2 regions of the Lysinibacillus sp. JNUCC-52 genome follow, and region 2 is predicted to be linked to the other one. Evidence: riboswitches for the same ligand, from Rfam matches in the RefSeq annotation. Region 2 holds a riboswitch; the other holds the start of a gene.
What was found. Region 2 has a riboswitch for cyclic di-GMP ahead of JNUCC52_RS18125 (NPCBM/NEW2 domain-containing protein). Riboswitches for the same ligand answer to the same signal wherever they lie in the genome.
Positions count from the first base shown of each region.

Region 1: it holds a riboswitch for cyclic di-GMP, as region 2 does, so the genes downstream of both, JNUCC52_RS20580 (hypothetical protein) here and JNUCC52_RS18125 (NPCBM/NEW2 domain-containing protein) in region 2, are expected to answer to the same signal.

Region 1 covers NZ_CP065546.1:4,160,847-4,173,461, forward strand. The annotation lists gene JNUCC52_RS20575 (valine--tRNA ligase) at 1-2,028, shown strand, start outside; cyclic di-GMP riboswitch class I at 2,154-2,252, shown strand; gene JNUCC52_RS20580 (hypothetical protein) at 2,341-2,742, shown strand; gene JNUCC52_RS20585 (bifunctional folylpolyglutamate synthase/dihydrofolate synthase) at 2,884-4,176, shown strand; gene JNUCC52_RS20590 (bifunctional folylpolyglutamate synthase/dihydrofolate synthase) at 4,173-5,432, shown strand; gene JNUCC52_RS20595 (hypothetical protein) at 5,743-6,393, shown strand; gene JNUCC52_RS20600 (Maf family protein) at 6,492-7,085, shown strand; gene radC (RadC family protein) at 7,118-7,789, shown strand; gene JNUCC52_RS20610 (rod shape-determining protein) at 8,393-9,412, shown strand; gene mreC (rod shape-determining protein MreC) at 9,426-10,337, shown strand; gene mreD (rod shape-determining protein MreD) at 10,337-10,861, shown strand; gene minC (septum site-determining protein MinC) at 10,891-11,559, shown strand; gene minD (septum site-determining protein MinD) at 11,561-12,358, shown strand; gene JNUCC52_RS20635 (M23 family metallopeptidase) at 12,492-12,615, shown strand, end outside.
Region 2 covers NZ_CP065546.1:3,680,301-3,692,915, forward strand. The annotation lists gene JNUCC52_RS18125 (NPCBM/NEW2 domain-containing protein) at 1-1,846, opposite strand, end outside; cyclic di-GMP riboswitch class I at 2,085-2,168, opposite strand; gene JNUCC52_RS18130 (ABC transporter permease) at 2,647-3,681, shown strand; gene JNUCC52_RS18135 (ABC transporter ATP-binding protein) at 3,683-4,366, shown strand; gene JNUCC52_RS18140 (AraC family transcriptional regulator) at 4,545-4,994, opposite strand; gene JNUCC52_RS18145 (hypothetical protein) at 5,147-5,788, shown strand; gene JNUCC52_RS18150 (3-hydroxyacyl-CoA dehydrogenase) at 6,360-7,259, opposite strand; gene JNUCC52_RS18155 (S-layer homology domain-containing protein) at 7,735-8,793, shown strand; gene JNUCC52_RS18160 (ZIP family metal transporter) at 8,917-9,603, opposite strand; gene JNUCC52_RS18165 (TspO/MBR family protein) at 9,876-10,580, shown strand; partial or broken gene JNUCC52_RS18170 (FAD-dependent oxidoreductase) at 10,703-12,391, shown strand.

The DNA.
Region 1 (12,615 bases), 480 kb from region 2:
TACCCGTTAGCAGATGGCTCAGGCTTTGTGGAAGTGGCAACAACTCGCCCCGAAACAATGCTAGGTGACTCTGGCGTAGCAGTTCACCCGAAAGATGAGCGTTATCAACATTTAATTGGTAAAACAGTTATTTTACCGATTGTCGGTCGTGAAATTCCAATCGTAGCAGATGATTATGTTGATATGGAATTCGGTACAGGCGTTGTAAAAATGACTCCAGCCCATGACCCGAACGACTTTGAAGTTGGTAACCGCCATAACTTAGAACGTATTCTTGTTATGAATGAAGATGGCACAATGAATGAACTTGCTGGTAAATATAATGGCATGGATCGTTTTGAATGTCGTAAACAAATCGTAGCAGATTTACAAGAAGCGGGTGTCTTAATTAACATTGAAGAGCATATGCACTCTGTAGGACACTCTGAACGTTCTGGTGCGGTTGTTGAACCTTACCTATCTGCACAATGGTTCGTTAAAATGCAACCACTTGCAGATGCTTCTTTAGAGCTTCAAAAAGATGAGGAAGGTAAAGTGAATTTTGTACCTTCTCGTTTTGAAAACACATATTCTCGTTGGATGGAGAATATCCGTGACTGGTGTATCTCTCGCCAACTATGGTGGGGACATCAAATTCCTGCCTGGTATCACAATGAAACAGGTGAGATTTACGTAGGGAAAGAAGCCCCTGCTGATGCAGAAAATTGGACACAAGATGAAGACGTATTAGATACATGGTTCTCATCTGCACTATGGCCGTTTTCTACAATGGGTTGGCCAGACGAGGCAAATGAAGAATATCAACGTTACTACCCAACAAGTACGCTTGTAACGGGCTATGATATTATTTTCTTCTGGGTTTCTCGTATGATTTTCCAAGGTATTGAATTTACGGAACAACGCCCATTCAAAGATGTATTAATCCATGGATTAGTACGTGATGGTGAAGGACGTAAGATGAGTAAATCACTTGGTAATGGTGTAGATCCTATGGATGTTATTGAGAAATACGGTGCTGATTCACTTCGTTATTTCTTAGCTACAGGCTCATCTCCAGGTCAAGATTTACGTTATACAACTGAAAAAGTAGAGTCGGTTTGGAACTTTGCTAATAAAATTTGGAATGCTTCTCGTTTTGCATTAATGAATATGGATGGTATGTCATTTGACGAAATCGACTTAACTGGTGAAAAATCAGTTGCTGATAAGTGGATTTTGACTCGCTTAAATGAGACGATTGAACGTGTAACATCGTTAGCAGACCGCTATGAATTCGGTGAAGTAGGACGTGAGCTCTATAACTTCATTTGGGATGATTTCTGTTCTTGGTATATTGAAATGGCGAAATTACCATTGAATGGTGAAGATGAAGCTGCTAAGAAAACGACTCGCTCTATATTAGCTTATGTACTAGACCAAACAATGCGTCTATTACATCCGCTTATGCCATTCATTACAGAAGAAATTTGGCAACACTTACCGCATGAAGGTGAGTCAATTACAGTTGCAGCATGGCCAACGGTACGTGCAGACCTTCACTTTGCTGAAGAAGCAGACAATATGAAGCTTCTTATGGATATTATACGTTCAGTGCGCAATATTCGTGCGGAAGTGAACACACCAATGAGCAAAAAAGTACCATTATACATTTCTGCTAAAGATGCAGCAACCGTTGCCATTCTCGAAGCGAATAAAGGCTATTTAGAAAAATTCTGTAATCCAGAGCCATTAACAATTGGTGAAGGCTTAGAGGCTCCAGGACAGTCTATGACGGCCGTAGTAACAGGAGCAGAGCTATTCTTACCACTTGTAGGACTTATCAACTTAGAGGAAGAGATTGCTCGTCTTGAAAAAGAATTAGAAAAATGGGCAAAAGAAGTGAAGCTTGTTACTGGTAAGTTGTCAAATGAGAAATTTGTATCAAAAGCACCAGAAGCATTGGTTAACGCAGAACGCGAAAAATTAGCGGACTATGAAGGTAAACATGCCGTTGTATTAAAACGTTTAGAAGAACTAAAAAATATGTAATCATAAAAATGATTTATTGAAACAGCAGATGGCGAAAAAGTCATCTGCTGTTTTTCTTTTTATGCGTCAAAAGATATGTATTGAGTTAGGAAAAATTATATAGTATTATACAATGTAGTTAGTATAATAGATAAAGGCAAACTACCCGAAAGGTTAGGACGCAAAGCCTAGGGTCTAAGGTGAAGAGAGAATTGGTTTTTTACTATGATTGCCAGGTTACCATTTAATGTAATTTCATTTAATTTTATGGCTATTCTATGGTGATTAGAATAGCTTTTTTCTTTGTTACAAAAATAATTTTGGAGGTTTTTCATGTCTGGAAATATTGGAACAATAGTAGTGAAGGTGAACAAAGCCTGTGATGATTTAGATTTTGTGAATGCAAGAGGAATAATAGAGGCAAATCTTCTAAAGCTATCGGAAGCAAAATACTATCGCCTATTAAACGCAAGCGGGCGTGTACTTATTAAACATATATTAGCAAATGGCGACGGGCAAAATGAAGTGAAACAAACATTAACACGTACTGATTTCCTAGTGATTAATAAAATTAATGAGTATTGTTCGAACTTTGATATTTCAATGTTGAAAAGAACATTAAAAAACTCATTTGAATTAGTGCAAAGATCAGATGTATTGCCACTTTTAAATAATGATGCAAAAATTATTTTAGACGATATGGGTGCGCTTTTAGGCGTCCATCAATTACATTAATTTGCTGTTTATTTGCAAAAAACTAGTTAAAAACACACAGACAATCACTCCTACAGTGCTTTTCTGTGTGTTTTTAAAATTGTGTCAGAATTGTTTGTGTGCCTGGCACGCTTTATACTAGAGTGAGAGGGAGTGTTTCTTTTGTTTACAACGATAAAAGCATGTACAGATTTTATTTTTACATTAAAAGCGGTTGATCATAAACGTGAGCCATTAGTAATGATGCGCGAAGTATTGGCTCGTTTAGGAGACCCGCAGAACAAGCTACGAACTATACATCTAGCAGGTTCCAATGGCAAAGGGTCTACTGTAAATGTATTGAGGGAGATGTTGGAGAATGCAGGTTATCGAGTAGGGGCTTTTACTTCTCCACATTTAACGCGTGTCAATGAACGGATGACGATTAACGGCATGCAAATTTCGGATGAGCAATTTTTACAATATATGAACAATATCGCTTCAATTATTGAAGCGCATTATAATGGGGACTATCCAAGCTTTTTTGAGGTCGTAACACTTATTATGTTCCAGTATTTTGCTGAAGAAGGAGTAGATTTTGCACTTATTGAAACAGGGCTTGGTGGGCGCTTAGATGCGACCAATGTAATCACACCACTTGTTTCAATTATTACGACAATTTCATTGGAGCATACAGCATTTTTAGGCGATACGTATGCGAAAGTTGCATTTGAAAAGGCAGGGATTATTAAAGAAGGAGTACCTGTTGTGGTGGGCGTTAAAAACGATGAGGCGCTTGCTGTTATTCAAAAAGTTGCACAACAACGTCAAGCCAAATGTTTTGTTTTAGGATACGATTTTCACGTCGTAGCACAAAATCAACGGGTTGGTATGCAATCCTTTAATTATCGTAACGCAAATGTTGAACTAACTGGTATTCAATTAAAAATGGCTGGAGAGCATCAAATTGCTAATGCCAGTCTTGCCATAACAGCAATGGATATTTTACGTGAGCAAGGACATATTCAACTAACAGAACAGGCTATGCTTCAGGCGCTACAAACTGCACAGTGGGCAGGCCGCTTTGAACAATTTATAAATAATATTGTGCTAGACGGTGCCCATAATTCAGAAGGAACCGCCGCATTGATTCAAACGCTTCAGACAGTTTATCCGCATCATCATTATCACTTTATTTATGCAGCGCTTTCTGATAAAGATCATGCAAATAGTATTGCATTAATGGATGCAGTGGCAACTTCTATGTCGTTTACACAAATTGGCTTGCCGAATGCCATGCCAGCTGAAAAATTAGCGATGTTATCAACACATATTAACAAACAATATGATGCGAATTGGCAGGCAATAGTCCAAGCCGTTATACAAAGCAGGGAGCCTCAGGATATTGTTGTTATTACTGGCTCACTTTATTTTATAGCGGAAGTTCGACAATGGTTGAAGGAGGAAACACGATGATTCCTCAGTTTGATCAATATAAGAAAAAATGGGCATTAGCAAGTGATGATATCATTAAGCCTGGACTAACGGCTATTGAAGAAGCTTTAGCACTAGTGGGAAATCCAGAGAGAAAACTACAAATTGTGCATCTTGCAGGTACGAACGGCAAAGGCTCTACACTGACATTTTTAGAGTCGATTGCGCAACAACATGGTTTAAAAGTAGGGAAGTTTATGTCTCCTTGCATTTTAAATGTGCATGATCAAATTCAAGTAATGAGCGAGCCAATTTCTAAATTAGAGATGGATCGCGTTTTTCAACAAATGAAAAGTGCTGGACTTAGTGGGAAGCTGACAGATTTTGAGCTACTAACAGTTGCAGCATTTTTGCACTTTGTCCATAGCGATGTAGATGTGGCATTCATTGAAGCGGGTATGGGGGGCTTACTAGATAGTACTAATGTCGTAATGCCAATTGTCTCCATTATTCCAAGTATTGCGCTTGAACATACGAAATTTTTAGGATCGACAATTGAAAGTATTGCCGAGCATAAAGCAGGGATTATTAAGCAAAATCGTCCTGTTGTTATTGGTGAGGTACCGTTAGAGGCGATGGCCATAATTAATAAAGTTGCAAAAGCAAAGCATGCTCCAATTTTAGAGCTATCAAAACAATTTACAATTGAGCAAATGGATGATGATGAGTGTTATACAAATAAAGAAAAAAACATATGTATTGCCAATCTCACTCGTAAGATGAAAGGGCCACATCAGGGTAATAATATGGCATTAGCCATTACCGCTTTTTTTGAAGTAGCTACAGCATTAGACGTTGCCATCAACGAAGAAAGCATACGCTATGGTATTAAAATGGCAAGTATTTTAGGACGTTTTGAAGAAGTAATGCCTTATATTATTTTTGACGGTGCGCATAATCCAGCAAGTGCAGAAAAATTGGTAGAGACGGTCCGTCGAGAATTTCCTGATGAGTCCATTACGTTCGTTATAGGCATATTAGGTGATAAAGATGTAAAAGAAGTTTTGCAATACTTTGAGCAAATTAGCGATCGTTTTTATTTTGTTGATTTTGATAATCCGCGAGCTATGTCCGCAAAAAATATGGTAGAACTAAGTAATGCACCCCATAAAGCGGTTTTACGTGATTACATTCAATTTATACAACAGCAATCAGAAAACCAGTGCAGAACAATTGTATCGGGCTCTTTATATTTATTAACAGAGGTTCGTAGTAGGTTACTACAATCCAACAATTAGGAACGTCAAATTATAGTTTTATAATTACAAGAAGGACTAGCAATTCGTCATCGTTCTACTGAAAACAACGTAACCTTCCGTTAGTTGAACCACATGTATTATGAAAGCGTCACAGCGTGGAAACAGGCTCTATAGCCGTGTTTAACGTGGAAAATGCACGAAATTAGGCGAGCAATCATGATGTGACGAGCTTTGAAAATTAAAGACGTTTTTTGAAAGTTTATAGCGATAAATTTTTTAGACGAGACGACAACAGTCTCGTCTTTTTTTATGTTTATTTTGATAGGTTGAAATAAGAGGTGATGAACGTATGAAAATTGTTAGTCAGGTAATCAGAAAACAAATAGTGCGCGCAATGCTAATTGGTGGCATCGTGGGGCTTTTTGGGGTAGCCATTTTTTTAGGTGTTCTTCAGGCAAGTACCCAATTTTCTTTAAAAAAGGATAGCGAGGTCGCAAAAAACGAAACGGAAGCACCAGTAGAGGGAAATTCAGAAACAATACCGACAGCAGGAGGTACTGGAACCTCGACAATGTTTTATGCGAGTCAAGCAGGTGTATTTTCTAATTATGAAAGTGCAAGTGCGTTTATAGCAGAACATCCTACACTGCAAGAAAGTGCGATTGTGGAAGTAGAGAGTAAATATTATGTATGGACAAGTATGGTGACAGAGGAAAGTGACTTAGTTTTTTTAAAGGATCCTCCAACATTTAAAAAAGTTTTCAATGTTACTGGCGATAGTTGTAAAGAGCCGACCATTGCAGAAATAACAAATGTATTAGCAGATAAAAATACGAAAAAATTAAATTTTAGTGAGGCAGCAAATGATTCCACATTGCCTTCCGATTGGCAAAGTATTGGCAAGGCAGCAACATCTATTTCTAGTGAAATAAGCATTATCCGTCTTCAAATTTTTGCGCATTACAAATCCAAAAATCCTTGTCTTCAAACGAAATTTTAAGTAAAGAATATAGCCAAAAGTACATTATCTTGATTTTTAGAAAATTTTCAAAAACCACTTTCTCCGTTATGATAGAGAGAAGGAGGAATGGTGAAAAAATGTTTGAAACGAATCATAAATTAGTGCTTGCTTCCGCATCACCACGACGTAAAGAATTGCTTGCGATGCTAGACCTTCCGTTTGAAATTGTGACAAGTGAAGTAGAAGAGACAAGCGTAACCGCAACAACAATGCAAGATTATGTAAAAGGTGTGGCACTTTTAAAAACGCGGGATGTCGCTCAAAAAGTATCAAATGCAACGATTATTGGTGCGGATACGATTGTCGTCTTTGACAATGAGCTACTGCATAAGCCAAAAACACGTGAGGAAGCCATTTCTCACTTAACACGTTTATCAGGCAAGCGTCATGCGGTCATGACTGCTGTTGCCATCATTGAACCAAATGGATTGGAAACGACATTTGTAGAAGAAACAGCTGTTGTATTCCATACTTTATCACAGGAGCTTATAGAAGCGTATGTAGCCTCTGGAGATTCTTATGATAAGGCAGGCGGTTATGGGATTCAAACAGTTGGTACCCTTTTAGTTGAGCGAATTGAAGGAGATTATAACAATGTTGTGGGCTTACCACTTGCAGCGTTGTTCGCGCAATTGGTAGCACGACGAATTATCCAATTTGCGAAGGAGTGAAGCTATTGCCAATAGATGTTATACCAGATATGATGATTCGCGACGTTCATTTAGCAGATCGACCTCGGGAAAGACTATTACGGCAAGGTGCTAAGAGCTTATCCAATCAGGAGCTACTGGCTATATTACTGAGGACAGGCACGAAGGAAGAATCTGTTCTTGTCCTTGCCAATCGTGTTTTAAGTACATTTGAACGTTTACATCAATTAAAACATGCAACAATTGAAGAAATGGTCGCCATAAAGGGTATTGGAGAGGTAAAGGCAATTCAAATATTAGCCGCAATCGAACTCGGAAGGCGCTTGTCTCAAAAGCAAAATGATGATAAATATACGGTTCGTTCTCCGCAAGACGCCGCTGCTTACCTTATGCCTGATATGACCTCTTTAAGTCAGGAACATTTTGTTGTCCTTTTTCTTGATGTGAAAAATCAAATCATTCATAAAAAGACGATTTTTATCGGGGGGTTGAATGCCTCCATTGTGCATCCGAGGGAAATCTTTCGTGAGGCTGTAAAGCGCTCTGCTGCCTCAATTATTTGTGCTCATAATCACCCAAGTGGTGTGCCGACACCGAGTCCAGAAGATATTGAGGTAACGAAAAGAATTCAGGAAGCTGGTTTTATTATTGGTATTGAGTTACTGGATCATATCATCATCGGTGACCACCAGTTTACTAGCTTAAAAGAAAAAGGTTATTTTTAGCACTGTACGCTTAAAGGCTTCCTTGCTGGAGCTTCTAGTAAATAAGCTTCAGCCTTTAGAAGGCACCCCATTACCTAGCTACTCGCCAGCGAATTAGAAAGAGGAATGATGCTTGTGCTTGCAATAGTGGGGCTAGTACGTTTTGCTACAGAACATTTTGCAAATTAAATAGCTTTGGTAACAAGCTGAGCTCTGCAAAAATTTTTGCAGAGCTTTTTAGAATACAAAAGGCGTTAATGCTCCGAAATGCGTTTTTTCTTGGTAATAAATTTTTCTAGTTTATTTTAGGGACAGTATAGTTTGAACGGTTTTTAAGCATTTTAATAAAAAATGAACCTTTTTGATTGAATGACGTTATTGTATTCGTAGAAAAATATCTATAGCATTCACAAAAATTGGTAGCCTATAATGCGTTGTCTTACATGAAAAAAAATAATATGCTAATCTATACGTACTATTTTTAGTTTAAGAGGGAATTAAAATAGTAAGTTTTCTGCAAGATGAGGTATGTGGCACTACAAATTCTTGCATTTATCCGTTATAATGAACGGTATGATTTTATGTCAACGATAGTATGGCTTAAATAGAAAGGGAGTACACAATTTGTTTGGATTAGGTAGTAAAGATGTCGGGATTGACCTTGGCACAGCGAATACATTAGTTTTTATTAAAGGGAAGGGGATCGTTTTACGCGAGCCTTCAGTAGTAGCAAAAAACACAAAAACAGGAGACATCGTTGCAGTTGGTAATGATGCGAAAAATATGATTGGCCGTACACCTGGATCAATCGTGGCGATTCGTCCGATGAAAGATGGCGTTATTGCTGATTATGATATTACAACAGCGATGATTGAATATTATTTAAAAGAAGCTTGTAAAAATTCTGGCGGAAATTGGAAAAAACCGAATGTAATGATTTGTGTGCCATACGGTATTACATCGGTAGAGCAACGTGCAGTTATCGATGCTTCTCGTCAAGCTGGTGCAAAAGAAGCCTTTACAATTGAAGAACCATTTGCAGCTGCTATTGGAGCAAACTTACCTGTTTGGGATCCAACTGGTTCTATGGTTGTTGATATCGGTGGCGGTACAACTGAAGTAGCAGTAATCTCTTTAGGTGGTATTGTGACAAGTGAATCTGTACGTATTGGCGGGGATGCTATGGATCAATCAATCATTTCATATATCCGTAAATCGTATAACTTAACAATTGGTGAACGTACTGCAGAAGCAGTTAAAATGGAAATTGGGACAGCATTCGCTGAAGGCCCAGAAGAGAAAATGGAAATTAGAGGTCGTGACCTTTTAACAGGTTTACCAAAAACAATTGAGATTTCGTCTCAGGAAATTTCAGATTCATTGCGTGAAGCGGTATCGTCAATTATTGACGGTGTACGTAAAACGTTAGAACAAACACCTCCAGAATTATCTGCAGACGTGATGGAGCGAGGTATTGTGTTAACTGGTGGTGGCGCATTGTTAACGAATTTAGACAAAGTTATTAGCCGTGAAACAAATATGCCTGTATTTATTGCAGAAGATCCATTAGACTGTGTAGCTATTGGAACAGGTAAAGCTCTAGATCATATTGATCTAATTCGTCAACAACAAGTAAAAGGGTAAGGAGGTTTAGGCAATGCCACATTTTTTTTTCAATAAGAAATTAATACTGCTATTAGTGGGCATGGTTTTTCTTGTGGCATTGATTAGCTTCTCATTACGAGATCGGACGAACGCAACTTTACCAGAGCAAATTATTAAAGATACTGTCGGCGTCGCGCAATCTATTGTTGCGAAGCCGGCGAATTACATAGCTGGTATTTTTAATAATATTGACTCCCTCTTAAACACGTACGAAGAAAACAAACGTTTAAAAGCACGCTTAGAAGATTTTGCAGCTGTACAAGCCGAAGCATTGGTATTAAAATCTGAAAATGAAAAGCTATTAGAACTTACAAAGTCAGAAAGTTTAAAGGCGTTTAATCCTATTCAAGCAACGGTTATTGCTAGAAATCCAGACCAATGGGAAGAAAAGATTATTTTAGATAAAGGTTCATCCCATGGTGTAGAAAAAAATATGGCAGTTATGACAGCGAAAGGGCTAATCGGTAAAATTACGTTAGTGACTCCTTTCACCTCTGAGGTTGAGCTTTTATATACAAATAATCCTAATTATCGTGTGTCAGCGATGGTTTTAGGAGAAAAAGAAGCATACGGTTTAATCGAGGGCTTTGATAAAGAACGAAATGAACTCATTATGAAGCGAATCGATTCTAGCTTAAATGTGAAGGAAGGCGAAAAAGTAGTTTCTTCAGGTTTAGGTGGTATTTTCCCTAAAGGTGTACCAATCGGAGAAATTACGGAAGTTAGCACAGATGATTTTGGCTTAACGAAAATGGCTTATGTAAAACCATCTGCTGATTTTTCTCTATTAGAAAATGTTGTTATCGCAAAACGATCATTAACAGTTATTGATGGTTCTGACGGAGAAGCAACGAATGAAGATTTAACAAATCCACAAAAGGTTACTGAAGAGGGGGAAAAGTAATGGTTCGGTTTCTTATTCCCTCTGTTGCAGTATTGCTATTTTTACTAGAACCAGAGTTTGCTATGCTGTCACCGATTGAAGTGGGCGGGCATGTCTATTATCTAGTACCTCGATTTCTAATTCTATACTTAATATTTATATCCATCTATTACAGCCGTCAACGAGCGGTAATGTATGGACTTTTTTTTGGTGTCTTGTATGATGTGTTTTACATTGATATTATTGGATTATACTCGGTACTATATCCGCTAATTTGTTTTTTAGCAGGGTCTATCGTGAAAATAATTCATCAGCACTTAGTTGTGACTACAACTATTTCAGTTGTTTTAGTAGCAATTTTAGAATTCGTACTTTATCAATTCTTCTATCTAATCGCTTTTACAACGATACCGTTAACGGATTTCTTACAATCACGACTACTGCCAACAATCATTGCGAATACGTTATTTTTAATGATTCTTGGTTGGGCCTTCAAGTATCTAATTAATGCGCGTGTCTTACAGAGAGCACGTGAAGTTTCTTAATATCAAGAGCAACGTGAGGTGAGGCATTCATGAAAAAACAATTAGTTAATATGAAGGGAACAAAGGATGGTTTTGTTCTTCGTTTAGACGATCAATGTTCGTATGCCGATTTAGTAGAAGAGCTAAAGCGAAAAGTTTCAGAAGGCGGTATCGATGGTAAAGTAGATGTACAATTACATTTAGGCTATCGATACTGTTCAGATGAACAAGTAAAAGAGTTAGTGAAAATTGTTCAAGAATCAGAACAATTAGTAGTAGCAAAAGTGCAAAGTGAAGTACTGACTGTCCATGAGAGCAACAAGAAAATGATAGAAAGCCAACAAGATACATATGTAGGAGTGGTCAGATCGGGACAAGTTCTACGTGCCTCAGGGGATATAGTAATTGTGGGGAATGTGAATCCGAATGGACGGGTAGAAGCTGGTGGTAATGTATACGTCCTTGGCAGACTAAAGGGAATTGTACATGCAGGTGTACATGGAAATAGGGAAGCAATCATTGCTGCCTCTCGTTTAGAAGCCACACATATTATGATTGCTGATCAGGTTGAAGCAATGTCAGATGAACATGTAAAAGCTATCAATCAAGCAGACATGGCTTGTGCATTTATCGGCTATGATGGGCGTATTGCGTACGATCAAATTCATGCGTTAAAAAATATTCGACCATTATTAAATGTGTCTAAGGGAGGAAGCTAGTGTGGGAGAAGCGATCGTCATAACTTCAGGTAAGGGCGGTGTCGGTAAAACGACAACAACGGCTAACCTCGGGACTGCATTGGCTCTACAAGGGAAAAAAGTATGTTTAGTAGATACAGATATTGGCTTGAGAAATTTAGATGTGATTCTAGGTCTCGAAAACCGTATTATTTATGATTTAGTTGATGTTGTTGAAGGACGTTGCAAAATCCATCAAGCATTGATTAAAGATAAACGTGTAGATGATAAACTATTTTTATTACCTGCTGCTCAAACGACAGATAAAAATGCTGTCACACCTGAGCAAATGGAGAGCTTAGTAGAGGAATTAAAGAGAGACTATGATTATGTTTTAATAGATTGCCCTGCTGGTATTGAGCAAGGTTATCGCAATGCGGTAGCAGGTGCAGACCATGCAATCGTTGTAACAACACCAGAAATTTCTGCTGTACGGGATGCAGACCGAATTATTGGACTGCTTGAACAAGAAGAAATTACAGCTCCTAAACTTATTATTAATCGTATTCGTCAGCATATGATGAAAAACGGCGATACACTGGACGTCAATGAAATTACAACACATTTGTCCATTGATTTATTAGGCATTATTGTTGATAGTGAAGGTGTTATCTCATCCTCAAATAAAGGTGAGCCAGTCGTTATGGATCCAACGAATAAGGCATCTTTAGGTTACCGTAATATTGCCCGTCGCATATTAGGTGAATCTGTGCCATTAATGGCCATTGAGGACGAGCATCGTGGAATGTTCTCAAAACTTAAAGCATTATTTTCAAGATAATCAAAACCTTTTCGTGCACATGCGCGGAAAGGTTTTTTTATTGCTAGTAAATTGTGTGAGAATTGTATGAGTGACTGGCACATGCATGAATGGACATGCTGCCTCATATAGTGTGAAAAAAGAGGATGAGAGCTTGTTTAAAAAATGGAAATGGATTGTCATGATATTACTTGTGGCTGCAATTATGCTTATGATTCGCTTAGAAGATCAAGGCGTAATGGAAACACCTGTGCGAAAGCTTGTAACGACATCAGCAG
Region 2 (12,615 bases):
CAAAACGTAATGTCGGTGCTTTTCCTTGCTGTTCAGCTGTATAAGGGTTATCAATGTAAATTGTGCCCCCTGGTGTAACAGCCTTGTTATAAGCTGAAGTTTTTGGAATAGCAGGCACCGTAATCACGTTTTTACCAACATTTAAGCTGACATCTCTTCTCCAACTGTTCCAAGCACCTTCTTGTTGTGTAAAGGATAAGCGAGGTAGTGGACCATTTGCCACTGCGTCAACATAAACGATGATTTCATCGCCTGGTTGGGCAGCAAGCCCTGTTGGTTGAAGGTTATTACCTAAACCGATTTTTAAGTTTTCGTTAGCATGCTTCACCATGTTGCCGTGTTGTTCCGCTACGATAATTCTTCCTTCTGTAACGACCTCACCTTTAATGACTTTCTTAGCTAACTCAATGTTTTCTTGATAAGTAGTATATAGTGGATGCGATTTTGCTTCTTCTTCTAGTGCATGAATTAGCTCGATACTATTGAATTCTGGTGAAACAGTATTCATCGTTCCATCTGTAAATAACTTCGCCATCTTATCGTTTACTGTATCTTCTTTATAGAACGCTAATTCAGAAAGTGTTGCCCAATTTTGATTGGACTTTTTAAATTTGAATTTCACTCGTTTAAATGTTGTTGGTTCAAACTTCGCTTCTACTAATCCAGCAACCATATTATGTTTACCTGTTGCAACAAGCTCATAAGTATCACCTTTGGATGTTTGTGAAGCGTAAATTTCAAATTCCTCTGCAAAGCCTTTACGGTCCGATGGTCTTGCTCCATAGACAACGCGATTTAATGTTACAGGCTCTATAAATTCGACTTCTACTTCATTTGAGAATGTAGCTGTGTTGCTACTATTCGTTTCCCAATATGTATTGACATTACCATCGATGGCATTTTCTATAACAGCACTAGCCCAGTGCCCGCCGTTATTGCGAATGCTCTTAATGTTTTTGTAGTCCATTCTAAATAACTGAGAGTAGGCTTCGTTTGCAAAATGGCTAAATGTTGAAGTTACTGCTGTTGTTGCATCGATTGCTTCTGTGCTTAGTAGTGCTTTTGCATTGTCGATATCTTCTTTAAATTGAGCGTAGAACGGATGTCCTTGTGCTTCAGCATCTAATTGATTGATTGCATCAATCGAATGGAACTTGTCACTAACAGCGCTCATTGTGTCGTCAGTAAAAAGAGTTGCCATTTTGTCAGAGATTGTATCTTCTTTATAAAACTGAAACTCTGAAGCACTTGCCCAATCTTGATTTGCTTTTGTGAATACGAATTTTACTCGTTTAAATTCTGTAGGTTGGAACTGAATTTCAACGATATCACCAGTAGATCCTTTATATTCACCTGATGAAACAAGTGTAAAGTCATCACCTGCATCCGTTGTTGAGCTATAAATCTCAAACTGTTGGGCAAAGCCTTTGCCTTTTGTAGATGATTGACGAGCTGCATAAATCATTCTATTTAACGTAGTTGCTTCATTGAACTGAATTACGACTTCGTTTGTGAACGATGCACTATTTGGCTTTCCAGTTTCCCAGTGGGTATTCATGTCGCCATCAATTGCTTTATCAATAGATGAATTTGCATATTTTCCACCGTTGTTCGTAATCGACTTAATGTTTGTAATGGCCATTTTAAATACATCATCGTATGCTTTTAAAATATCCTTACCATACAAATCAAATTTCTTCACTGAAGCGATCGAATGCTTAGTACTTGCTTCAGCTGTAGTTTTGACAATATTCCCATTAGGATTTTCACTTGCCAAAACATTCAATGGTCCGCCTACTAAATTTAAAGCTAGAGCAGACACGGTTACAATCTTTACAACTTTCATATTACATTCCTCCTTATGAAGTTTTGAATTTCTTCCTATGGAGTACATAAAAAAACTACTCACAAAAGAGTAGCTTTATCTCAAATAAGGATATAAAAAATATACAAATATACCCATTTGTAATGGGCACTGAAAAACTAAAAGATAAACGATTTATCTTTTAGAAGTTATATTAAAAAAATATTTTTCAGTAATTTGTTTTTTTATGACCTTACTAAACAAAAAGTAGTATGTACTCTTCGGCAACTGGCTGACATAGTTATAAACCTTAGTCCCTATAGCTTTGCGTCCCTAAATTTCCTTAGGTTTGCCTATTCAATTTTTCTACTATAAAGAATAGCATAGTGAAAATAATTACCACAGAACAATTTGTCCTATATTTTACCACCCTTCTTTAGGGTAAAATGGTGAAGGTTTATGACTGAATGGTATAATAATGTATTCTATTGATAGGCATTATGTTAGGTGTAAATTACTTTAGTAAGAGAAGGGTAGTTTAGTTGTAAACTACTTTTGTCACGTGTTGATAAACAAAAATATTTTCAGCGGCGACATTAGTACACAATTAGCGAAAACAACTTTCAAAATGGTGGAATGCTAAAATATTGCTGTACATGTTTTTCTGGTTTTAGAACTGTTAACTTTCTACTTTGTTTTATGAGTAGAAGGTTTTTTACTTTAATGAGGTACAATATTTCATTTGTAATGGTTTGTTCATTCTCCGTTCATTTTCAGTTCATGCTCTGTTCATGTAGGCTCTATATTCTAAAAATGTGAAAAGAAATAGGAGGGGTTTTAAGATGAACCTGGCTTTAAAAGAAATGAAGAAAAATAAAGTGCGATTTGTGATTTTAGGTTCCATTGTTTTTCTGGTGAGTTTACTAACCTTTATTATTTCAGGTTTGGCAAATGGATTATCACAAGACAATGCTGCGTTAATTAAAGATTTACCAGCAGGACAGTTTTATATGAATGAGGAGGCAGATGAAACGTACAATCTGTCAAAAATAGATAGCAGTACCCAAAATGACATGTTAAACAAACAAAAGGACGCTGTAGCTTTTTCAATTCAAATGGGCTTTATAAATGATGAGGCTGGCAAGCAACAAAGCGTTGCCTTTGTCACTGCTACCGATTCACCACTATTTGAAAATGTGAAACATGAGGAAATTATTTTAGATAGCTCACTAAAGGATAAAGGTATACAGGTAGGCGATACAGTAACGAATAATCAATTTAGTGGCAAGTTTATTGTAAAAGGCTTTGTTGAGCAAAAGAAATATAGTCATGCACCTGTAGCTTATATTAGCATGGAGGATTACAAAGAAATTTATCGAGTTGATGAAATGCAATTAGTTTTCACGCCAGATGGAGATGCTTCACAAGCGTATACGGGCTTACAAGCATTTTCGAAAAGTGATTTTTTAAATACGATTCCTAGTTATAGCGCAGAACAGATGTCTCTTAATATGATTGTTTGGTTTTTAGTTGTGATTAGTGGCATGTTGTTTGCAATCTTTTTCTATATGATGAACGTTCAAAAGATTGGTTTGTACGGTATTTTAAAAGCAATCGGTTTAAAAACAAGTAAGCTATTTAAAATGATTTGGACGCAAATGGTCGTTATTACCGTTATTTCACTGGCGTTATCGATTGCACTGAGTCAAATTTTTAATCAAATTGCACCGCAAGGAATGCCGTTTAGTTTAAGTTTGGCAACGACAACACAATTGTCGATTGTATTCCTTATTATTGGATTTATTGGTGCAACGATTTCAGGTGTTCAAATTAAAAAAATTCAGCCATTACAAGCGATACAGCAAGGAGAGGTCTAATATGACACTATTTACAATGGAGAATGTTAGAAAAACGTTTACGAATGGTGAAGTGCAAGAAGAAATATTAAAAGGCATTAATATGACGCTTAAAGAAGGAGAAGTAACAGCTTTAGTAGGTGCTTCGGGGTCTGGTAAAAGTACACTATTAACGATTGCTGCTGGGCTACAACCTACATCGCAGGGCCAAGTAATTTTTCAAGGGAAAAATATGACGGCTTTGACTGCTGAGCAAGTGCGACAAGTGCGGGCAAGTGAATTTGGTTTTGTTTTTCAATTTGCACATTTAGTTCCCTTTCTAACAGTAGAAGAACAGCTATTACTTATGCTCGAAGTGTCGGAATCAGCATTAAAGAAACACGAGCAGCAAAGAGAGGTAGAGCGTATTTTAAAATTAGTAGGGATGGACCATCGGAAAAATGCATATCCTTCGTCCTTATCAGGAGGAGAGAAGCAACGAGTAGCCATTGCGCGAGCGATTATTCATAAACCGAAAGTTCTTTTTGCCGATGAACCTACAGCAAGTTTAGATTCCAAAAGATCGAAGGACGTCATGGAGTTAATTAGAGACCTTACCAAAACATTAAACATTACAACGTTAATGGTTACTCATGACGAAGAAATGTTAGCTTATACAGATCAAGTCATTAAAATGAATGATGGCAAAATTGTTCAAAATGTGTGATTCATTTATAGTCTAAAAGGTTTTCGGAAAAAGTGTTAGATTGACACCCATGTCAATCTAACGCTTTTTTGCTGTATGCTGTTTTCCTCTAATATGGCGGTTACTTTCTGCGTAGCCGACTATAATCTGTAAAGCTCAATCGCCTTCGCTTCTATCGACTAGAAATGCTAAATAGGTTTTACTGAATAGGGACTAATATTTCACATAGATGATTATCAATCATTTGCAATGTATATCTTTCAATGATTGGCTGTTGTCTGATGGATAGATGATTTTTGGCGATTTCAGAAAAAATATTACCCCAAAATTCGCTGACTGCCTCTTTCGTATGGTCTAACAAGAAAACTGCATATTTCCCGCCAGGTAATGTTCCACTCTGAGCAGGCTTTGCCACATGGAAATCATTTGGAATCATGACGCAAACATCATATCGACACTCTTCTTTAGGTGTAACTTCAGGATTATCTTGAGGAATGGCAAAAATGGGTGAATCCTCAAATAAGGCATTTAGCTGTGCCCATTGTTTAAAAGATTCCATTAGCTCTTTGTTGTGCTCTTCACCGTATTCACCGACGTTTCTAAAGTAGGCAATTTTTGATTCTGCCAATTCTTCGATAGTAATTTTCAATATTTCATCCCCCTTCCTAAGTAAAGGTAATATGATTAAAAATGTTTCTCAAGTGCTTTTTAAAAGTTTTTTTGAGGGAACATCCTCTATGCATTCGGTTAGGGCATTTTTTATGTCTTCGATGACATACCTTCTTAAGTAGGGGGGATAGCATGTTTAAAAGGAAATGGATATTTGTAGGAATCATTACTATGGCAGTAGCTATATTTAGCCTAGTCGCAAAACTTATGGAGGTTGAAAGTACGGAAAATAAAGAGGTGCAGCAATCTTTCATTACGAAAGAACAGTTAAGCATTGCGAAATTGAAAGAAAAACTGCGTGAAATATATGTTGGAGTTGATGTGAAAACGACGCCAAAGAAACAATTAGTGTTACAAGTTGTAGCAGATGAGGATTATTTTAATTTAGTAAAAAAAGATATGGAGCCGATTGCAAAAAGTGTTATGGAAACTTCTCCATTTAAGGACTACACAGTTATTTTTGAAAGGTGGGAATTTACCTCAGAACAGGATGATAAAAAACTTATAGATAAAGAGCTTTCTAATTTTTTGAAAGCAATTGTAGTAGGGCTTCAAGAATTTGATGTATTTAAAAATATAACGACAGATCATCACACATTTATTACTGTGCAAACTTCTATCATTGGTTCGGAGAAAAATGCACAAAAGGTTGCATTAGAAATGGAAGAAATCATATATGGAATTTTACGTTCACAAGAGAAAAATGAAGGGACTCCGATCAATGAATATAAGGTGAAAGTAATGAATTCGCAAGGGGAAGTATTAAATGAGTAGAAGATAAAATTGTGTGGGTGGCAATTGTGTGAGTGCCTGACACTCAGTTCTAGCATAATACTGGCTCCTAAAATCGTAAAAATCTACTGCGCTTTCCGAGGGCACGACGTAAGCTGCAACCCTCGCTGACGCGCGGCTTGTTGCGTCTTACGTTACGTGCGTTCCCGCAGGAGTCTCCGTAGATTTTTACTCAGTTAATCCTTGTGGGAGCGCTATTTAGATACGAAATTGTGTGGGTGCCTGACACTCAGTTCCAGCATAATATTGGCTCCAAAAAACGTAAAAATCTACTGCGCTTTCCGAGGGCACGACGTAAGCTGCAACCCTTGCTGACGCGCGGCTTGTTGCGTCTTACGTTACGTGCGTTCCCGCAGGAGTCTCCGTAGATTTTTACTAAGTTAATCCTTGTGGGGGAGCTATTTAGATACGAAATTGTTTGGGTGCCTGACACTTTCCCTGTATTAAAAAAATCCACTGCGCATTTTTAGGGCACAGTGGATTTTTATTATGCTCGTCATCAAATGGATGACGAGCGTAGTAAATTGTAGTTAATTGTTTGAGTGCCAGGCACTTATTTTTTAAGGAAATCAGGTTTAGAGAAGCTTGGGTTAGGATATTTGTAGAAGCCTTCTCCTGTTGCGCGTCCTAATTTGCCTTTATCGATGTACTCTGTTTTTAATAAGTTTGCTAGCTTTTTCATGTTTTCATCACCAGTTGCAGCAGCTTTTGCCTCTACAATGTTATGAGCGGTATTAATACCTACAACGTCTAGAATAGCAAATGGTCCAAGAGGAGCGCCTGTCCCAATCATCCAAGTTTTGTCGATTGTTTCAGGGTCAGATACTTCTTTTACTAATAGCATTTCAGCTGCATCTAAAAATGGCACGAGTAGAGAGTTCAAAATATAGCCAGGTTGTTCTTTATATAATGTTAACGGCACCATTCCAATAGCTCGAGCAAATTCAACAACTTCATCAAACACCTTCATATCTGTACCTGGATGTTTCATAATTTCGGCTGTATTATTTACCCAAATCGTATTAGCAAAATGTAATGCTAAAAATTTCTCAGGGCGACCTGTAGCTTCAGCAAATTGACTTGGTAATAAAGTAGATGAGTTTGTGGCGAAAATTGTTTTTGCTGGAGCAACTTTGCCAAGGTTTGTGTAAAATTCTGTTTTGATTTTTACAACTTCAGGAATAGCCTCAATAACAAGATCTGCATTTGCTACAGCCTCTGCTAAGTCGCTTTTAAAAGTAAGACGAGCATATGCAGCATCTACTTCTTCCTGTGTTGCGCCCAAATCGTGTTGGTATAATGGTTTTAACTTTGTAATGCGCTCCTGTGCATTTTTTAAAGCATCGTCATTAATATCGTATACAGTAACGTTGAATCCTTTAAAAGCAGACTGATAAGCAATCTGACTTCCTAATACGCCACTTCCTGCTACAGTAATGTTTTGATAATTCATCCTGACTTCCTCCTCTGAAATAGTTACGTTAATATAATAGTTTCTAAATAAAATAATTTTCTTATTACAATTTCATACTACTGCTTTCAATGAATGAAAATCAAATTATAAACTCAAATATTATAATGGTATAAAATTATGTTTGATTACTACAGAAATTTATACTTTCAAGTATGTGCTTATCAAGAAGGAATATAACCATTACCTATATTCATTTATTGAATGGAGACTATAAGAAATATACAAAATAGCGAAAAAGGATTATTATGTAATATTTTAAATTTATAGGTATTTAAACCTTTAGTAGATAATTACTTCGAATATTTAGACTTAGATACATAATGATTTAGTCGGACTGTATGATTGTGTAAAAATAGGTCTATTATATAATTTTCAATAATTTACATATATTTATAGATTTGTTAATAGGTGTTTTAGTAAACTGAGTTTATGAATTGAAAGAGGGGTAAGAAGAATGAAGAAAACAATTTTAGCTGGAGCTCTAAGTATTGCATGTTTTACAGGAGGTTTTGGCTTACAAGCACATGCACAAGAAAAAGTAGAAGTTGCCAACATTATTCATCCAAAACAAGTCGTTGCATCGACAAATCAAGTACAATCGATGTCCTATCAAGATATTTACAAAATGTTTTTACTTTCTAAGTTAGGCTTTGAAAATGATGATGTAACATTAGTTACAACTAAAAATAGCATTACGATAAAAATGTCCCTTAAAGCAATAATGGCATCCTATACAGATGGGACAAACTTATTCCCAGAAGGGGAACAGGCGTTACAAGAAAACTTTGATGAGTTTAAAAAGTTGTTCGGCGATGCGATTCAAATGCGCATTACTCAATCTGGCAATGGCTTCAAGGCTGAAATTTTTACAGCGGGGAAATGGGAAGCAGCAAGTAATGCAGATATGAATGATTTAATTACAGTATTTAACCGTGCTGACCTTGATTTAAAACCAGGTGGGTATTTTACAGATGCGATTGGCCATTGGGCTGAAAGCTATATCCAATTACTTTATCAAGCTGGCATTGTAACTGGAACTACTGATACGACATTCAATCCGAATGGGCAAGTCACTCGTGGGCAATTAGCTGCAATGATTTTCCGTGCGTCAGGCTTAGATGTAAATGAAGATTATGAAGGACCTGCTTCATACAAAGATATGCAAGGTTTCTGGGGAGCTAAGGAAGTAGCAATTTTACAAGAGTATGGCTTACTCGAAATTTTTGATGGTAATTATTTTGAACCAAACAAGCCTGCTACTCGTGAAGAGATGGCTCATGTAACAGTAAGTTACTTAGAAGCAATGGAGTTCGATGTAGCAAAGGCTAACAAAAATAATACCTTTACAGATAAGAATCAAATGCGTCAGGAAGCTGTTGAATCTATTGGCTTATTACAGCAATTAGGAATTATTGACGGTGCAAACGGAAAGTTTAATCCAAAAGGCAATTTAACACGTGCACAGTTTTCTAAAATTTTAGCACTTACGTTGATGACAGTAAGTGAAGAGTAATACTTTCTAAGCTAAAATATAGAACTTAAAATAATCCACTTCGCAGTGCTTTGCTGGCGAAGTGGATTTTTTAAATACCTTTTTAAGTGCCAGTCACCCGAACAATTCTGATAATTTTAGCGCTTATTCCACGAATATATGAAACATATAGCTTAAAAAATAGCCCAATAAAATATATGTTATAAAGGATTTTAAGGTTACTGCTCGTACATGGTGCAAAATAAACTCTGAAATACTAGCCGTTCCGATTAACCCTATTGATAGTCCCATCAACACGCCTTGTGCCTTAATTGTTAAATTCCAATATTGACCAACTAAAATAAAAAGTATAAAAAACATCGAGAATCCGATGAAATAAATAAATAGTTTCCACAGCTTTCCGTTTTGTGAAAGAGATGCTGTTGTAAGTGCAAACCCCTCAGGAAGATGATGAAGAATGATGGATGCTGTCATTGTAATACTAAGTGCGGAATTGCCAAGTAAGTTACCAATAGCAAGACTAATAGGAACTGTATGGATGACCATTGCGATTGCAAGCAAAGAAACGGAGGGATTTTGTTGATTTGTAGGGTGAAATAAACTACTAAGTAATTGAAATATTAAATAGCCAATTAGAATGCCTAATATAATTCCAAACGACTTGTACACTTGAAAAGAAGATGGAATGATATCTAGTACGAGCAAGCCGACTAAAAATCCGCCACATAATAATGATAATCCTTGGGTTGTATGTTGAAAAAGCTTAGAGAAAACCCAAGCGATTGTTCCTCCTATGCTAACACTGAAAAAAAGAAATCCACCAATAATCATTGCACTCAACTGCGAAATTCCTCCGCCCTATAATAATCTAAGTTCGTTTTACAAAATATATGCAACGTAAGAGGTTATATGATGGAGCCCAGTGAAAATAAATGACCATTGCTGCGTGTAAGCAAAATAAACTATGACAACTAGAACAGAACGTACAAAGAATTGAAATGATAAGCTTTCCCAAAAAGATTTTATTTTTTAAAAAAGGGTAGTTATATTTATGAATTAATAAGTTATATAGTAGCTTAATTATGTATATTAGGGGGATTGCTATGAAGTGGGTTGCGCTTTTAAGCTTTTTATTAATGATTACCATTAATGGTATAGCAAGTACAATAGGTATTAATGGCAAAACGACAGGAGAAATTTCGAACCAACAACAGGTGCTGTTTATGCCAGCAGGCTATGTTTTTTCTATCTGGCTTGTAATTTATATAGTATTAGGAATATGGATGGCTATTCAATTATTTCGTAAGAAAGCCAATCAGGAGACTGCTATTTTAAGTCTTTTTACATCAACTTGTTTATATAACATTGCTTGGCTTTTATGTTGGCATTATGAATACTTTACATTATCGATCGTCATGATGATTGGTCTCCTTGTTAGTTTAATCTTTATTTATAGAAGTTATCCGAAAGGGGATTGCCGTTTTGCAGGGAGATTACCATTTTCGATTTACATGGGCTGGATTAGTGTTGCTTTAATGGCAAATATTAGCTATGTACTTACATATTATCAGTGGGACGGCTTTGGTATAGCTGATGTATGGTGGGCGAATTTGTTACTTTTGGTTGCCACATGTCTTGCTATTTATATTCGCTACGTTGAAATCGACGTTTTGTTTCCAATCGTTATTATTTGGGCTTTTATCGGTATTGCTGTAAAAAATGGAGTAGATGCTGGAAGCTTATTCTATATGCCTTTACTGTATAGTGCCATCCTTGTTATCTCTATTTTCATCGGCAAAAGAAAATAATATCGTCTGGAAAAAAGAGGGTACATTCAATTGACTGAATATTACTTTAATTCTATACTTTTGAATAGTAACACTAGATTCATAGATGTAGTTAACTACTAATGAAGGTGAGGAATGTAAGTATGAGATGGGATGCAAGTTATGATGTAGTAGTAGTAGGATCAGGCGCTGCAGGTTTGACAGCAGGACTCACAGCAAAGTTGCAAGGAATGAAGTCATTAGTCATTGAAAAAACTGATCGTTACGGTGGAGCATCTGCCTTATCAGGTGGGGCACTATGGATTCCAAATAATCATGTGATTAAAGGTGCAGGTGTTCCTGACACACATGAACTAGCACGTTTGTACTTAGATTCTACTATTGGTGAGCGTGTACCAGCCGCTTTAAAAGAGGCATATATAACACGTGGGCCAGAAATGTTAAAATTTTTAAGTAATCATACAAACCATATGCGTTTCCAATATGCCAAAGGCTATTCGGATTATTATCCTGAAAAGCCAGGCGGTTTATCACAAGGGCGGTCGATAGAGCCACTTATTTTTGATTTGCAAAAGATGGGAACTTTAGCTGATACAATGCGACGATCTACTATGTCGACTAAAGGTTTCACAATGAATAGCTATGAATTCCATAAGGTCAATATGATTAGACGTACAATGAAAGGAAAAACAACAGCACTAAAGCTTGGTATGCGCTTAGTGAAGTCTAAAATAACAGGTAGTGAGCCTATAGCATTAGGACAATCTTTAATTGCACGCTTACGTATGTCACTTGCGGAAGCGAATGGAGATTTATGGGTTTCAACTGCATTTAAAGATTTTATCGTAAAAAATAATCGTGTGATTGGTTTGATAGTAGAACGAGATGGACAAGAAATGCAGATTGAAGCCAAACACGGTGTGGTGCTTTCATCTGGGGGCTTTTCTCATAATCAAGCATACCGTGAGAAATATTTGCCTTCACCAACCAATGCCAAATGGACATCAACGCCAGAAGGGCAAACAGGGGATTGCATTGAACCGAGCGTTAAAATTGGGGGAACATTAGATTTAATGGATAAAGGTTGGGGGGCACCTTCCGTAATTGATCCCGAAGGACATCCTTTTTTCTTAGTGGCAGACCGTGGTGTACCAAATATGATGGTTGTGGACAATTTAGGCAATCGTTATTTAAATGAAGCTGCCCCTTATCATGAGTTTGTAGATAATATGTTTGCACACCATAAAAAAACGAATACAGGGATACCTTCTTGGATTGTTATTGATGCAACTGCGAAGAGTCGATATATATTTACAGGTTTGTTCCCTGGACAAGCTTTTCCAAAAAGCTAGTTCGAAAATGATATTGTAAAAAGCGGTAAAACAATAGAGGAATTAGCAAATCAAATGGGTGTCCCATCAGAAAATTTACTTGAAACGGTTGCGCGTTTTAATACATTTGCACGTAATGGAAGTGATGATGATTTCCATCGAGGTCAAAGTGCGTACGATAACTATTATGGAGATCCTACTTTAAAAAATCCGAACTTAGCAGAATTGAAGGATGCCCCTTATTATGCGCTCCGTTTATATCCAGGTGATATTGGCACAAAAGGTGGGCTCGTTATAGACGAGCATGCAAGGGTAGTGAAGCAAGATGGAACACCGATTGAAGGCTTGTATGCATCTGGTAATTGCTCTGCTTCGATTATGGGTGAAACGTATCCAGGCCCAGGTGCTACGCTTGGACCTGGAATGACGATGAGCTATATTGCAACATCGCATATGGCGAAATGTAGTAAGCAAGAAATAGCAGCTCTTATTGAAGCATAATTTGTTCTATACTAAAAACCTTCTTATTCTTTCGATAAGGAGGTTTTTTTCCATTAATAACTTGAGAAGTGTACAGATAGAAAAGGGCCATTGTTCTAATTTTGTTCGTTTTTGAATATAGTGGCTACTGGGTGAAGAAATAGGATTGCACATTGGAATGCTAAAAACCCAATATTGGGGTTTTATAAGGAAGGCGATGCTTTGTTATTGAAAGTAAAAAGGAG